DNA from 2 places in the Solibacillus sp. iso_87 genome. Region 2 is predicted to be linked to the other one. Evidence: riboswitches for the same ligand, from Rfam matches in the RefSeq annotation. Region 2 holds a riboswitch; the other holds the start of a gene.
What was found. A riboswitch is a leader RNA that binds a small molecule or an ion and turns the genes downstream of it on or off. The one in region 2 is predicted to bind preQ1.
Positions count from the first base shown of each region.

Region 1 (7,267 bases), 590 kb from region 2:
TCCGACTTTAGCCGATAAACGGTTTTCCAAATTCAAATGGAGTTTTTCCAATGACGTTTTGAAAAACTCACGACGCTTTTTATCGACTCCGAATCGTAATGAACGCTTCGTGTTACGTGAATAGGCAATCGCCAAGTTTTCTTCAATTGTCATCGTTGGTGCTGTTCCTGCCATCGGATCTTGGAATACGCGACCGATATGGACAGCACGCTTATATTCTGGCAAGCGGGTTAAATCATTGCCGTTAATTTCGACAGAGCCGAAATCTGGTGTTAATGCTCCTGAAATCATATTCATCATTGTCGATTTTCCGGCACCGTTACTGCCGATAATTGTAACGAAATCACCTGGTGCCAAATGCAAGTTAATATTGTCCAGTGCAATTTTCTCATCGGGTGTTCCTTCATTAAATACTTTATTAATGCCATCTAATTTAAGCAAGGCTCTTCCCTCCCTGCTCCATATCTATTTTTGCCTGCTGTAATGCGAGACGTTCTTCCAAACGTTTTGCTTTTCTCTTTTTCTCTTTATATTTCCCTACGATTTGCGGGATTACTAGCGCTAAAATAACGATAACCGCCGTAATTAGTTTCATATCACCTGAGTCAAGCCATTTTACACGTAACGCCAATGCGTAAATCATTCGGTAAATTATTGCCCCGGCAATAACTGCAAATGTGACACGAACAATCGACTTTGTTCCGAAAATTGCTTCACCGATAATTACAGATGCTAAACCGACAACAATCATACCAATACCTAATCCGACATCGGCAAACTTTGTATACTGGGCAATTAATGCACCCGATAATGCCACCATACCGTTTGAAATTCCCAGTCCTAAAATGACTAGTGAATCGGTATTTGCCGAAAAGCTGCGGATCATTCGTTTATTGTCACCTGTTGCACGGATTGCAAGACCGATTTCTGTTTTTAAGAACCAGTCTACTACTAGTTTAATAATCGTCGTAACAACAACCATTAAAATTAAAATTCCCCAAGTTGCTGGAACAGAAGCTAACCCCATTGATTTCAATAGGTTCGTAATTGCTGAGTCAATGCCTAAATTCGACCAGAAAGAACCGAACGTCGAAAAAACTGTTTCTGAATTTAATAGTGGAATATTTGGTCGTGTTACACCGGTATCTGAGCTTAATCCCATAATTCGAAGATTAATCGAATAGAGGGCGATCATCATTAAAATCCCTGCAAGCAGAGGATTGATTTTCCCTTTAGTGTGTAAAATCCCAGTCATACATCCAGCAATAAATCCAGCAACTGTTGCGACCAATGTGGCAAGGATCGGGTTATAGCCAAGCACGATCATCATTGCTGCTGTACCTGCCCCCGTTACAAAGCTTCCATCAACCGTTAAATCCGGAAAATCCAGCACACGGAATGTTAAATAAACCCCAAGTGCCATAATTGCATAGATGATCCCTTGCTCCACTGACCCAAACATAGCTGTAAACATCTCGAATCATCTCCTGACTTTTTTAAAAGTTTTAAGCAAGTCAGCCTAAACATTTTATACCTGTTTAGGCTGACTTGCTTTTGGTATAAAAATGAACTATTGCACTTCTGCTTCCCATTCAGGCTTAATTTCCAAGCCTAAGTTTTCTGCAGCAGCTTTATTGATTACTAGTTTTAAGTTAGCCGGGTACGCTGCTGGAACTTCTGAAGGTGTTTTGCCTTCTAATAAAATTTGTGCTGCCATTTGTCCCGCTTCATAGCCGATATCGTAGTATTCGAAACCGTATGCTGCTAAACCGCCGCGCTCTACTGAATCAAGCTCACCAACAATAAGCGGTAATTTGTTTGCATCTGCTACCTCGATTACGGATTCAAGTGCCGATACGACCGTATTATCTGTAATAATATAAAATGCATCTACTTTTCCTACTAGTGACTCTGCTGCCTGGCGTACTTCAGATGAAGCAGATACCGCTGCTTCCACAATCGTTACGCCTTCTTTTGCTGCAATTTCTTTTACTGCCGCAATTTGTGCAACTGAGTTTTGCTCACCAGCGTTATATACCATCCCTACATTTTTTGCCCCTAATTCCTTTAGGAAGGCTACTGTTTTCGGCATTGTTTCCGGATGTAAATCAATCGTACCTGTTACGTTAGCACCAGGTGTTGCCATTGACTCGATCAATTCCGCACCTACTGCATCCGTTACCGATGTAAAGATAACCGGAATATCAGAAGTCGCGCTTTTTGCCGCCTGTGCTGAAGGTGTTGAGTTAGCAAAAATCAGATCTACATTATCCCCGACTAACTGCTGGGCGATTGTCATGTTCGCACTGTTATCGTTGTTTGCAGATTTGTCTACGTATTCTGCTTTAATACCTGCATCTTCAATTGCTTTTTTAAATCCTTCTTTTGCTGCATCTAATGATGGATGCTCAACAATTTGTGTTGTTCCGATTTTAAAAGTCTTATCGCTATCAGCTTTAGCTGTATCTACAGCCTCGCCATTTGACGTCTCGTTCGAAGATGTCTCGCTCTCTTCCCCGCCACAAGCAGCTAATAATAAAAGAAGCCCGAATAGTAAAAAGGACAGCTTCATTAAATTTTTTCTCATCTTATTTCCCCCTAGTTAACTTTATCGATTTAAAGCGCCGAACTTCATTTGGATGAAGTATTGAAATAATATTACCGCGTCATATTTATATAGTCAATAACATTTAGAATGTTCTGAATTTATTCTAGGTAATGAGCCTTATTTTGGAATTTAGTTAATACACTTTAAACCGCTAAGCAACGCGGTTTGTTGAACTTTTTACACTTAGTAATTTTTTTGAGGTTTTATTGAAAAAAAAGTCCTATAAATCTTTACATTTATTTTTAATATTGCTATGATTGCAGTTGCTTTGCGTGGTTCGTAACCATCCCACGTTAAAAAACTAGGAGGAATTTTATATGAAGGTAAAGTTTATTGCAGCGAGTGCCATTATTGCAGCATTATATATTGCTGTCACAATGCTTGTTGCGCCAATTAGCTTTGGGCAAGTACAGTTCCGTATTGCCGAAATCTTTAACCATTTAGTCGCATTTAATCCGCGCTATATGTTAGGTGTTGTTTTAGGTGTATTTATTTCCAATTTCCTGATGTCTTCGATCGGTCCAATCGATTTAGTATTTGGTGTCGGACATACGATTATTACACTGGGAATTTTCATATTCATTTGTAAGTTTGTGAAAAATATTTGGGCTCGTCTGATCATTAATACAACGCTATTTACGTTTACAATGTTTATCATTGCAGCACAGTTGAATATCGTGCTTGGCTTCCCATTCTGGGAAACTTGGCTGTTTGTAGCATTTGGCGAATTTGTTGTATTGGCGGTTGGAGCACCGATTATGTACACTTTAAATAAACGATTGGATTTCAAAAAATTAATCTAATATCGATTTTTTCACCAGCTGACTTTTTTATGTCAGCTGGTTTTTTATTTAGTGAAAACATTTTAGAATTGTTTGACATTTCATTTTACAGTGTTAGAATAAAGCATAATTCAAATGTTATTTACGGTAGCAGGTTGCGGGAGCGTGACCACCGTTTTCGTTTAGTTGAGCTTAGTTGAGTAAATTGTTGAATAAGAAGAGTAGCATTTATCGTTTTGTCCAGAGAGCGTATGGCTGGTGAAAATACGCCAAAAGGTAAATGTGAATGGGCCTTATGAAAGCTGCTGGCGCTAGTCGGCGGACGGTATCCTGCCGTTATCAGGTTTAAGTGGAAGCAAGGTTTTTTTGGTTTGCTTCAAACGAGGTGGCAACGCGGTGCAGATCGTCCTCAGCAAAAGTTAATTCTTTTGCTGAGGACGTTTTTTTTTATTCAGCAAAGCTTTAAATTAATTACAAGATTGCTAAATAATCTGAATCGTAAAGGCGTAGTTTATTTCAAAAAAGGAGTGTTTCAAATGGTAGTTCAGCAACATTTTCGCACATCAATGAAAAAAGTAAATGGGGATTTACTGACACCGATTTCTATTTTCCAGCGACTGCAAGGTGAACGGAAGTTTTTATTGGAAAGTTCCTCTAAATATGATGGCAATGGACGCTATTCGTTCATCGGTGTTAACCCGCGGAAAACGTATATCGGGACAGATGATCAGCTTTTAGATCATGCCCATCATTCCAATAAAGCCTACACATATGAAGGCGAGCTGATCCAACTATTAAAGCAAGTGATGCCGCGTATTTCATCACATACAGAATATCCGTTTACAGGTGGCGGAATTGGATATATTCACGCATTGCAAAAGCCATTACCTGAACTGCAGTTTCATGTTTACGATACACTCGTTATTTTTGATCATTTAACAGATGAAATCGCTGTTTTCCATACAAATATTGAAGCAGAACAAGTAGAACCAAACATTGATCAATTGATTGAACAGCTGTTTACAACACCAACACCTGAACAGTTTTCCTATACATTACAACATGTCGAAAAAGAGGAAAATGGACGTTATCGCGCACAATTTACTGGAGAGGCCCTTTCCCTTTATCGAAAAATGCGCGTCGAACACACTGCACCATATATGTACTATGTTGAATTTGATGATTGCACAGTAATCGGCACATCAAAATCAAACTACATGCAAGTAAGGAACGGGAATATTTCCGTTACGAATGACGCACCGTCAATCGAACTCTATAGTACAGAAAATTCGGTGCAGCATCTTGCAAATGTTACAACAAGTACATTAAGCCCTCCCCTTCATGCCATCGATGTCGTGAAAGGGCTATTACCTGCACAAGGCTTGATCGGCTATATCGGCTTTAATGGTCAGGTCGATTTCACGACACCTGAACAAACGATAATAATTCAAGGAAATGTCGCACAGCTTCACTCGGAAGCAGAGGAAGAAGCGCCATTCCACTCTTTACTGAAAGGATGATGAACATGTCTTTACTTCCATACATTGAACAGATTGAGCGAAAAGAGCACTTAGTTTTTGAGGAAATGCAGCAGGCGGCACAGCTTATTTTTAATGAGCAAACACCGAAAGAACAGATCGCCTCATTTTTAACGGCGATGAGCGCAAAAGGAGAAACAGCACATGAAGTTGCTGGTTTAGCTTCTGTTATGAAATCACATGCAGTTGCTGTCGACGTACCCGAAGGCATTTATATTGATAACTGCGGTACAGGCGGCGATGGACTTCAAAGCTTCAATATTAGTACGACTTCCGCGTTTGTATTGGCAGGTGGAGGTATTTCAGTAGCAAAGCACGGCAACCGAAAAGTATCGAGTGCTTCAGGAAGTTCGGATGTGTTGGAGGCACTTGGCATTACGCTTCTGCCAAATATCGAACAAACATCCGAATTGCTCAAACAGCACGGTATCGCCTTCTTACATGCTCCAAACATGCATCCGAAATTAAAACGGATCGGTGAAGTACGACAGGCAATTGGCAAGCCGACGATTTTTAATTTAGTCGGTCCCCTAACAAACCCTGTGCCGCTAAAAACACAGTTTGTCGGCATTAACCGACCGAACTTCACGACGGATTATGCGGAAGTGCTCCATATGTTAGGACGTGAGCGTGCAATCGTCGTATCTGGTGCACAAGGAATGGATGAAGCATCACTGGATGGTGAAAACACTTTTGTACTGTTAGACCGCGGAGACATGATTCCATTTAAACTACGTGCTGAAGATGTCGGTTTAGCCGCTCAGCCACTTTCTGCAATTCGTGGTGGTACTCCTGCAGAAAATGCGGATATTATGCGTGACTTACTAAAAGGAAAACAAAGCGTGTATTTTGATACGGTTCTTTTAAATGCCGGCATTGGCTTCTTCGCATATGGACTTGCCGAGACGATGAAGGAAGGTATCGATATGGCAAAGGACAGTATTTTATCCGGACGCGCTTATGAAAAGTTAGAAAATATCGTTGCTTATAGCCAAAAACAAATGCAGGAGGAACCAGTAAAATGACGATTTTAGACCGTATTATTGACCAAAAAAAGACTGAGCTGCCACAATTGCTTTCGACAAAGCCTGTGTTTTTAAAAATTGATAAGGTCCGTCCTTCTTTATATGAAACATTGATATCAGCCAATTCATTGCAAGTAATTTCGGAAATGAAGCGTGCCTCCCCTTCTAAAGGCGATATTGCGACAGAAGTCGACCCTGTTGAGCAAGCTTTACAATATGAAGAAGCAGGTGCTGCTTGTATTTCCGTACTGACAGAACGCGCATTTTTCAAAGGAAGCTATGCAGATTTAAATGCAGTTGCAAATGCTGTAAACATCCCGGTTTTATGTAAAGACTTCATCATTCATGAAGTGCAGATCGACTATGCGAAGGCTGCCGGCGCATCGGTTGTCCTGTTGATAGTCGCAGCATTAACAGATGACCAGCTGAAATCCCTTTACGCCTATGCGACACAACAACTGCTAGAAGTGCTCGTTGAAGTACATGATGCCGATGAATTAAAGCGTGCCCTTGCCATTGGAGCAAACATTATCGGAGTGAATAACCGAAATTTGAAAACATTCGATGTTTCACTATCAGCGACACTTGAAATTGCGCAGCTTCTTCCCCCATTACCGATAGCATTTATTAGTGAAAGCGGAATTTTAGGTCCGGAAGATGCACAGTTTGTGGCGAATGCTGGCGCAAAAGGAATATTAGTCGGCGAAGCATTAATGCGCAGCGAAGACGTCAAAAATTCACTTAAAGCACTACAAATCGACATAACAGCAAAGGTTGGCGAAAATCGATGACAAAAGTAAAAATTTGCGGTTTAAAAGAAATCGAACATGTAGAAACAGCGGTCAAAGCAGGTGCTGATTTTATCGGATTTATGTTTGCGCCCAGTAAACGACGCATTACGGTAGAGGAAGCAGTGGTACTGGCAAAGGCAATTCCGAGTACGGTCAAAAAAGTCGGGGTTTTTGTCAATGAAGAGCCAGCCACTATTCGGCAAATTGCAAATGAAGTCGGACTCGATTATATCCAGTACCACGGGGATGAAACGCCCGAGCATATTCAGGAAATCGGACTGCCGGCAATTAAAGCGTTCTCGATTCGTAGTGAAGAGGATGTGACACGTGCGGCGACATATGATGTGGACTACTATTTGTTCGATGCGCCTGGAACTGACTTCCGTGGAGGGAGCGGAAAGTCCTTTGACTGGATGCTGCTCGATAAGGTAAAAATTCCGCTTGAAAAAGTCATTTTGGCAGGTGGTTTAAATGAAGAAAATGTTGGACTTGCGATTATGCTTGTCGAGCCATTTGCGGTAGA
Region 1 is NZ_CM149656.1:549,563-556,829, reverse strand. Features, by position in the region: gene AC0VXV_RS02840 (ABC transporter ATP-binding protein) at 1-441, opposite strand, end outside; gene AC0VXV_RS02835 (ABC transporter permease) at 434-1,474, opposite strand; gene AC0VXV_RS02830 (ABC transporter substrate-binding protein) at 1,571-2,587, opposite strand; PreQ1 riboswitch class I at 2,875-2,919, shown strand; gene AC0VXV_RS02825 (QueT transporter family protein) at 2,926-3,411, shown strand; T-box leader at 3,590-3,804, shown strand; gene AC0VXV_RS02820 (metal ABC transporter ATP-binding protein) at 3,927-4,910, shown strand; gene trpD (anthranilate phosphoribosyltransferase) at 4,916-5,953, shown strand; gene trpC (indole-3-glycerol phosphate synthase TrpC) at 5,950-6,744, shown strand; gene AC0VXV_RS02805 (phosphoribosylanthranilate isomerase) at 6,741-7,267, shown strand, end outside.
Region 1: another riboswitch for preQ1. It lies ahead of AC0VXV_RS02825 (QueT transporter family protein); the one in region 2 lies ahead of queF (preQ(1) synthase).

Region 2 (7,267 bases):
TTTCCTTAAAGACTTCTAATAAACCAATGATTGAAGTAAGAGGATTTCTAATCTCATGAGCAAGTCCGGCACTTATCTTTCCTATTGCTGACAATTTCTCACTTAGCATAACTTGTCTTTCTAATGCGAGTCGTTCTGTAATATCTCTAAACTGGCCAAATACTCCATTTATTTGGTTAGATTCATTATAAATTGGAAATGTGTCAAATAAATATGTTTTATTGGATATAGATACTTCAATATCTTCGTACTTTTCACTATCTCTCAAAACATTTTCCATGTACCCCCCGATTACTGCTATTTCTGTAATTGGGCGATTGCATATTTCTTCTTTACTGCATGATAATACATTCTCAGCAAAAGGATTTATTTCAACTATTTTTCCGTCATCATCGGCCATAATGACCCCGTTTCGACTGTTTTCCATTAACACTTGATTTAAGACTAATAATTTCTTATTCTGCTGCTTTACTTTAACCTCACGTTCTATAGAATCTACAGCAGATTTGAGTAATCCTGAATGGAAAGAACTTGCATGATGAGCGGCCATCATTACTGATATAGTCCCGCCTATCTTACCTGAAGAATTAAAAGGTACAGAGAAACAAGCACTCTCATGTAAACTATGGAAGAAATGGTCTAATCCAATGAGCTGCACAGATTCCCCCATTTTTAATGCCATTTCAATGGAATTCGTTCCGACCTCTTCTTCTATTAATCTAATTCCCGGAGTTAACCCTAACGACTCAATTTGCCACTTAATCATTTCATCTCCGTACAATTCTATAATGTATCCTTCATGATCAGTGATAACGATTAAAACAGCTGTCCCATCTAGTTCAGCTATTAACTTCGTCATAAATTTTCTTGCCACGGTAATGGTATCATCAAGAATCTTCTTCCTTTGTGCCAACTCACTTTTTGGCAATTTCTCTCCAGAAATCGGCAGTTCATAAGGATCCATATTTCTATTAAGACATCTTTGATGCGAATTATATATATATGTATTTCTAGTTTCCATTTTATTAAAGCCACCATTTACAATTTATTTGTAAGTTATCCCATTCAACCCTATTAAGAATATCATGTTCATTTAGGAATATGTGACTATAAATATATTAATAGAAATGCTATTGACTTTAATTTCAGTATGTCCGTTTGTAATAATAATGACCGTTTCGGAAAAACTAGTTGAAAAAGCGATGATAGGAGTGCCTAAAAGTGACAGAACGCCCAAACATAAATCTCAAGACTTTTTGCATGAGTGAATACGATGTTTTAAAAAGAGTAATTCTTTGTCAGCCTCAATATATGACGATTCGTGAGGTAATTAATGAAACACAGGAGCATTTTAAGAAGGAAGGCATCCATATTGAACGCGCACTCGAGCAGCATGCTGAATTTGTTAGAATTCTACAGGAAAATAACGTCGATGTTATTTTATTACCTTATCATAAAAAATATCCTGAACAGGTCTTTACAAGGGATGTTGGTTTTACACTAGGACAAACAATTTTTGTTGCTAAAATGGCAACAGAAATTCGTTCAGGAGAGGAAAACATTTTAAAGCAGTGGCTGGAGGATGAAGAAATCTCCTATTATAATTTAATCGAGGAACGAATTGAAGGCGGGGATGTTGTAATTGATCAGAATACTATTTACGTGGGCCTCAGTAATCGGACGGACGAAAAAGCTGTTGAACAATTACAGCGTCTTTTAAATAATTTTAAGGTCATTCCTATTCCATTTAAAGAAAAATACTTGCATTTAGATTGTATATTTAATATCGTTTCCCCTGAAGTAGCACTTATTTATTCAAATGCTTTAACACAAAAAGAAATTGATTTTTTTGCTGCACGTTATGATTTAATTGAAGTTTCTGAAGAAGAGCAATTTCAATTAGGTACAAATGTATTGAGTATTGGCAATAAGCGGATATTAAGTCTTCCAGTTAATGTTAATGTCAACAAACAGCTTCGTGAACGGGGCTTTCAGGTAATTGAAGTGGATATTACAGAAATTATTAAATCCGGCGGCTCGTTCCGCTGCTGCACCCTTCCTATCTTACGAGAAGCATAAATAAAAATATACAATGGATCTGCAGTAGCACCTACCGGGAAACCACTTCCAATTAATGAAAACCAAATTTCATAAGTATAAAAAGAAGCATATTCACTTGATGCGAATATGCTTCTTTCACAAAATTTATAAACCGCACTTACTTATGGTACGGTTCACCTTAACTAATTTAAGTGCGGTAAAAAATGCTTTAACATATTATTACTTAATTAGGTGGACATTTTAGATAGACGCCTTTCTTTATACACTAAACCTTGCGCTAATAAAGCCGCGCCAATCATTTGCATGACTATTTTTACAAATACTTGACCAACTATAGCTGCAGGGACGGCTACCCAAGGTATAAAGCCTGCACCAATTGGACTTAATCCTACAACTACAAAAATAACCGAATCTAGCAAGCCTCCTACAATTCCACTATAAAATACGCGCCACGCCATCGGTAATTTTAAACGTGTATAAATTTCTGTATCTGTCGTTTCTGCTACTAAAAATGACAAGGCTGAAGCTGCAACGATGACCAATGTGTCTCCCAATAAATAGGACACCACTGCTGATAATACTAACGCTAAGAAGATAAAGGCATATGTCTTTTTGCGGCCGTATTTATTTTGAACTATGTCGCGGAAAATAAATGTCGCACCAATAAAGAATGAGCCCATCGGTATAATAAACATTCCAAATTCAAGTGGCATAAATCTCGCTGTTACGACATTTGCCGTAACAATTGATATTAAATAAAGTAAAACTCTACTCATAAAATCCTCCTATCTTAACGATTGTGCATAAGCTTCCATTCCTTGCAGACGAAGTTTACATGCCGGGCACTCACCGCATCCATCCGCTATTATTCCGTTATAACATGTCAATGTTTTTTGACGTACAAAATCAAACGCACCTAGCTGATCCGCTAAAGCCCATGTCTCTGCTTTATTGATCCACATGAGTGGCGTATGTATAACAAATGATGTATCCATTGATAAATTTAATGTGACATTTAATGATTTTACAAAGGCATCGCGACAATCTGGATAGCCACTAAAATCGGTTTCACATACACCTGTCACAATATGCTTAGCGCCAATTTGGCTTGCTAAAATCCCTGCGAATGATAAAAAAACTAAATTACGACCCGGTACAAATGTAGATGGGAGCTCACCTTCCTCTCCTTCATTTATTTCGATATCGTCACGCGTTAAAGCATTCGGTGCTAACTGATTCAAAAGCGACATATTTAAAATATGATGTCGTACGTTCAATTCCTGTGCAATATGTTTAGCGCATTCAATTTCTAGTGCATGTCGTTGTCCATAATCAAAAGTTACTACTTCTACCTCTTTAAAGTTTTTTAAAGCCCAAAACAAACACGTTGTACTATCTTGCCCGCCACTAAATACAACAACGGCTTTTTCATGCTTCATTATTTTTCCCCTCACTTTGCATGCAAAATTTACCGAATAAAAAAATTATCGATTATCAATTTTTTCAGGATATAAATCATGATTCATTAAACGATAGTTTGCTATTTCTTCATATTTCGTACCTGGACGACCGTAGTTACACCATGGATCGATTGAAATACCTCCACGTGGCGTAAACTTGCCCCATACTTCAATATAGCGAGGATCTAAAAGTTTAATCAAATCATTCATAATAATATTTACACAATCTTCGTGGAAATCACCGTGGTTGCGGAAACTAAATAAATATAATTTTAACGACTTACTTTCCACAATTTTCTTATCTGGAATATATGAAATATACATCGTTGCAAAATCCGGTTGCTGCGTAATCGGACAAAGACTTGTAAACTCTGGGCAATTAAATTTCACAAAATAATCACGGTTTACATGTAAATTGTCAACAGACTCTAATACTTCTGGTGCATATGCAAATGTGTAACTCACATTTTGATTCCCTAATAACGTTAAATCCTCTAATCCTTCTGTTTGGTGACGACCAGACATAAAAAAACCTCCTTAAGTTAATACCGTAGTATTCCAAGGAGGGCTAACTGTAACGACTATAAACAAACTATTAGAGGCATAAAAAAAGCCACATCCGATATGGACATGGCGTAATATACATGTATCCATAGTTTTTTATAGAGGGTATCAGCTATGAACCTCTCCTGAACAACTCAGGTATTTCATTATTTTTCATTCTATTATATATATTGGCATATGTAAATTAATATTTCTAAAATAATTTGAGCTTACTTAACATTCCCTATCATTTTACTGCCCTGAATTACACGCCTCTTTTATTTCCCCATATGAGAGTATGCAGCTGTGGAAGTACTTTAACATCGTTTAATTGTTCATCCATCATCACTTGATCAATGAGCATTTCATACTTTGCCAATAGATAGTTTGCTAATTGTCCAGTGTCTAAAGAGGTAATGTCATCATTTCCGACTTGTAAATAAAATGGGGTGTCTGGGTATCGTCGATGTACTTCTTTGGCATACTCATAATCCTCTTGATTAAACACGACGATTTTTAGCGACACGTGCTGATTCCCATTTTGAATTTTCAACTTCTCTAAAATATGGGACAGCATCAAAAAATCTGTTGTCATGCCTGAGCTAGGTGGCTTTGGTGAAATTGTCAATTCATCGATATCGTATAGCCAATCCTGCCATTTACTTCCTTGCGTCTCTACCCCAATTTTTATATTGTTTTTTTTAAAAATCGCAGTCAGTGCACCTAAGTTATACAGAAGTGCTGGATTTCCTCCTGAAATGGTGACAAACGAAAACCTGTTTCCACCAATACGTTTTAACTCCGCCCATATATCCTCCGCTGTCATTTGCTTGATTAAATGCTTGCCGCTGCCATCCCATGTAAATGACGAATCACACCAAGAACAGGCATAATCGCATCCAGCTGTGCGTACAAACATCGTCTTCTGACCTATTACCATACCCTCACCTTGAACTGTAGGACCGAAAATCTCAATTACAGGGACTTTACTCAACTTCCATCCATTCCCTTCTTGCTTCAGCATAGCTCGTAGGCGTTTCATATAGCTTAACAAACTCTACACGTGTGCCATCATAACGTTGCTCCTTTTGCAAAGCTTCATGTAACTTTTCATAAATCCAAACAACGATATTTTCAGCTGTTGTATTCATCGGTGGTAGCGTTTCATTGATATAATGATGGTCCAAGTGCGTTTCGATTTGTTGCTTCCAAATTTCCTTAATATCCCCAAAATCAATCATCAACCCTCGATCATCCGTATAGCCGCTCAAGCCTAAAATTACACGATACGTATGTCCATGTAAATTTTTACACTTTCCCTCATAGTTATGTAAATGGTGCGCAGCGTCAAACGTAAACTCTTTACTCACAAGCACCCGTTTTGCATGATACTTTAATTGACTTCTTTTTATATCTACATCCATTTTTTGTAGCTTATCGACAATTCTAAAACCTGGCATACGTTAAAATCCCCTCCACATATAAATATAAAAAAACTCCCTCGTAAAATGTTTCCGACACTTTCCAAGAGAGGTTGCTATGAATCGTTCTATTAAAACATATGAATAAAACATAAAAAGCCATGTCCTATATGGACATGGCGAATTGTCATGTTTCCATAGTTTTTTATAGAGGGTATTAGCTATGAACCTCTCCCGTTTTACTTCGGGTATTATTGTATAAGATTATAATATATAAGTATCCAGAAGATTTCAAATGTAATTCCAATTAAAACCGCACTTACTTATGATACGGTTCACCCTTAATAATTCTGAAACTGCGGTAAATCTGCTCTACTAGCACTAGTTTCATCAACTGGTGAGGCAGCGTCATTTTTCCGAAGCACAGTTTTTCATCCGCGCGATTAAGTACATCCGCATGCAATCCTAATGATCCGCCTATAACAAACGCGACTTTGCTTTTCCCGTAAGTCATTAGCGCCTCTAAATCTGCGGCCATTTCTTCACTCGTTTTCATTTTACCGTCAAGTGCCAATGCGATGACATATGTACCGTCATTGATTTTCGCAAGGATACGGTCACCTTCTTTACGTTTGACGATTTCCATATCAGCTTCACTTAACTGCTCAGGTGCTTTCTCATCCGGTACTTCTACTAAATCGATTTTCGCATAGCCGCCTAATCGCTTCACATATTCCTCAATACCCATTTTTAAATACTTTTCTTTCAACTTACCAACCGAGATGATAGTAATATTCACAACTTATCCACCTTTACGTTCCATTTACAAACAAGTTATCCACAAAAGTTATGCACATATCCACAAATAAAAACTATATATTGTGTAAAGTTATTTACTTGATACAACATATGTTGCGGACTGTTCACAGTAAGAACAAGTTGTTGATAACTTTTCCTCTTCCGATAACAAATCCATCATCGGGAAATTTTCTGTTTCTGCCACGTGCATATCTAACGCATGATCTATATGGGTTTCACAGCTGTACGTCTTCATTTTTAAACCTTCTTTCTTTTCTGAAATTTCCACAAACTTATTCACAATTTTTGAAATGTTATCCACAACCCATTGTAACAGACAAAAAACGAGTAGAAAAGACAAGCCTTTTTCTTCTCTACCCGTTGTGTACAATTTCATTCTTTAATTAAGTTATCCACATTTACAATTGTGCATTTTCCACTAACTCTAAATTAGCCTCTACTATTTTACCGTTGCGATATACTTTAATTTTTAATGTATCGCCAATAGATTTTTGATTATATAAATGTTTACGAAGCTCAATTGCATTTTCGATTTTTTCGCCATCCATTTCTACAATGACATCGTATTGCTGTAAACCTGCTTTATCTGCAGCTGAACCTCTTACAACTTGAGAAATGACAACACCATTCGTTACTTCTTCAGGTAATTTTAATGTTTGCTGTTGATAATAAGCCGGTACTTCCGTTAAATCGACTAAGGAAATTCCCATAGTTGGGCGTTGTACTTCCCCATGCTTTTCGAGTTGTTCAATAATTGGAATTGCTGAATTGATCGGAATCGCAAATCCTAAGCCCTCAACTGAAGACTGGGCAATTTTCATCGAATTTATACCGATTAATTCACCTGCAATATTCACTAAAGCTCCGCCTGAGTTCCCTGAGTTGATTGCTGCATCAGTCTGTAATACTTCCGTTGACCAGTCTTCTGCACCATCTTCATTTAAGTCGACAGGTACAGAGCGG
Region 2 is NZ_CM149656.1:3,903,321-3,910,587, forward strand. Features, by position in the region: gene AC0VXV_RS19965 (ATP-binding protein) at 1-1,021, opposite strand, end outside; gene AC0VXV_RS19970 (dimethylarginine dimethylaminohydrolase family protein) at 1,261-2,079, shown strand; gene AC0VXV_RS19975 (VUT family protein) at 2,289-2,837, opposite strand; gene queC (7-cyano-7-deazaguanine synthase QueC) at 2,847-3,503, opposite strand; gene queF (preQ(1) synthase) at 3,546-4,046, opposite strand; PreQ1 riboswitch class I at 4,168-4,214, opposite strand; gene queE (7-carboxy-7-deazaguanine synthase QueE) at 4,330-5,058, opposite strand; gene queD (6-carboxytetrahydropterin synthase QueD) at 5,051-5,524, opposite strand; PreQ1 riboswitch class I at 5,677-5,723, opposite strand; gene rlmH (23S rRNA (pseudouridine(1915)-N(3))-methyltransferase RlmH) at 5,805-6,284, opposite strand; gene AC0VXV_RS20005 (CxxH/CxxC protein) at 6,375-6,539, opposite strand; gene AC0VXV_RS20010 (S1C family serine protease) at 6,703-7,267, opposite strand, start outside.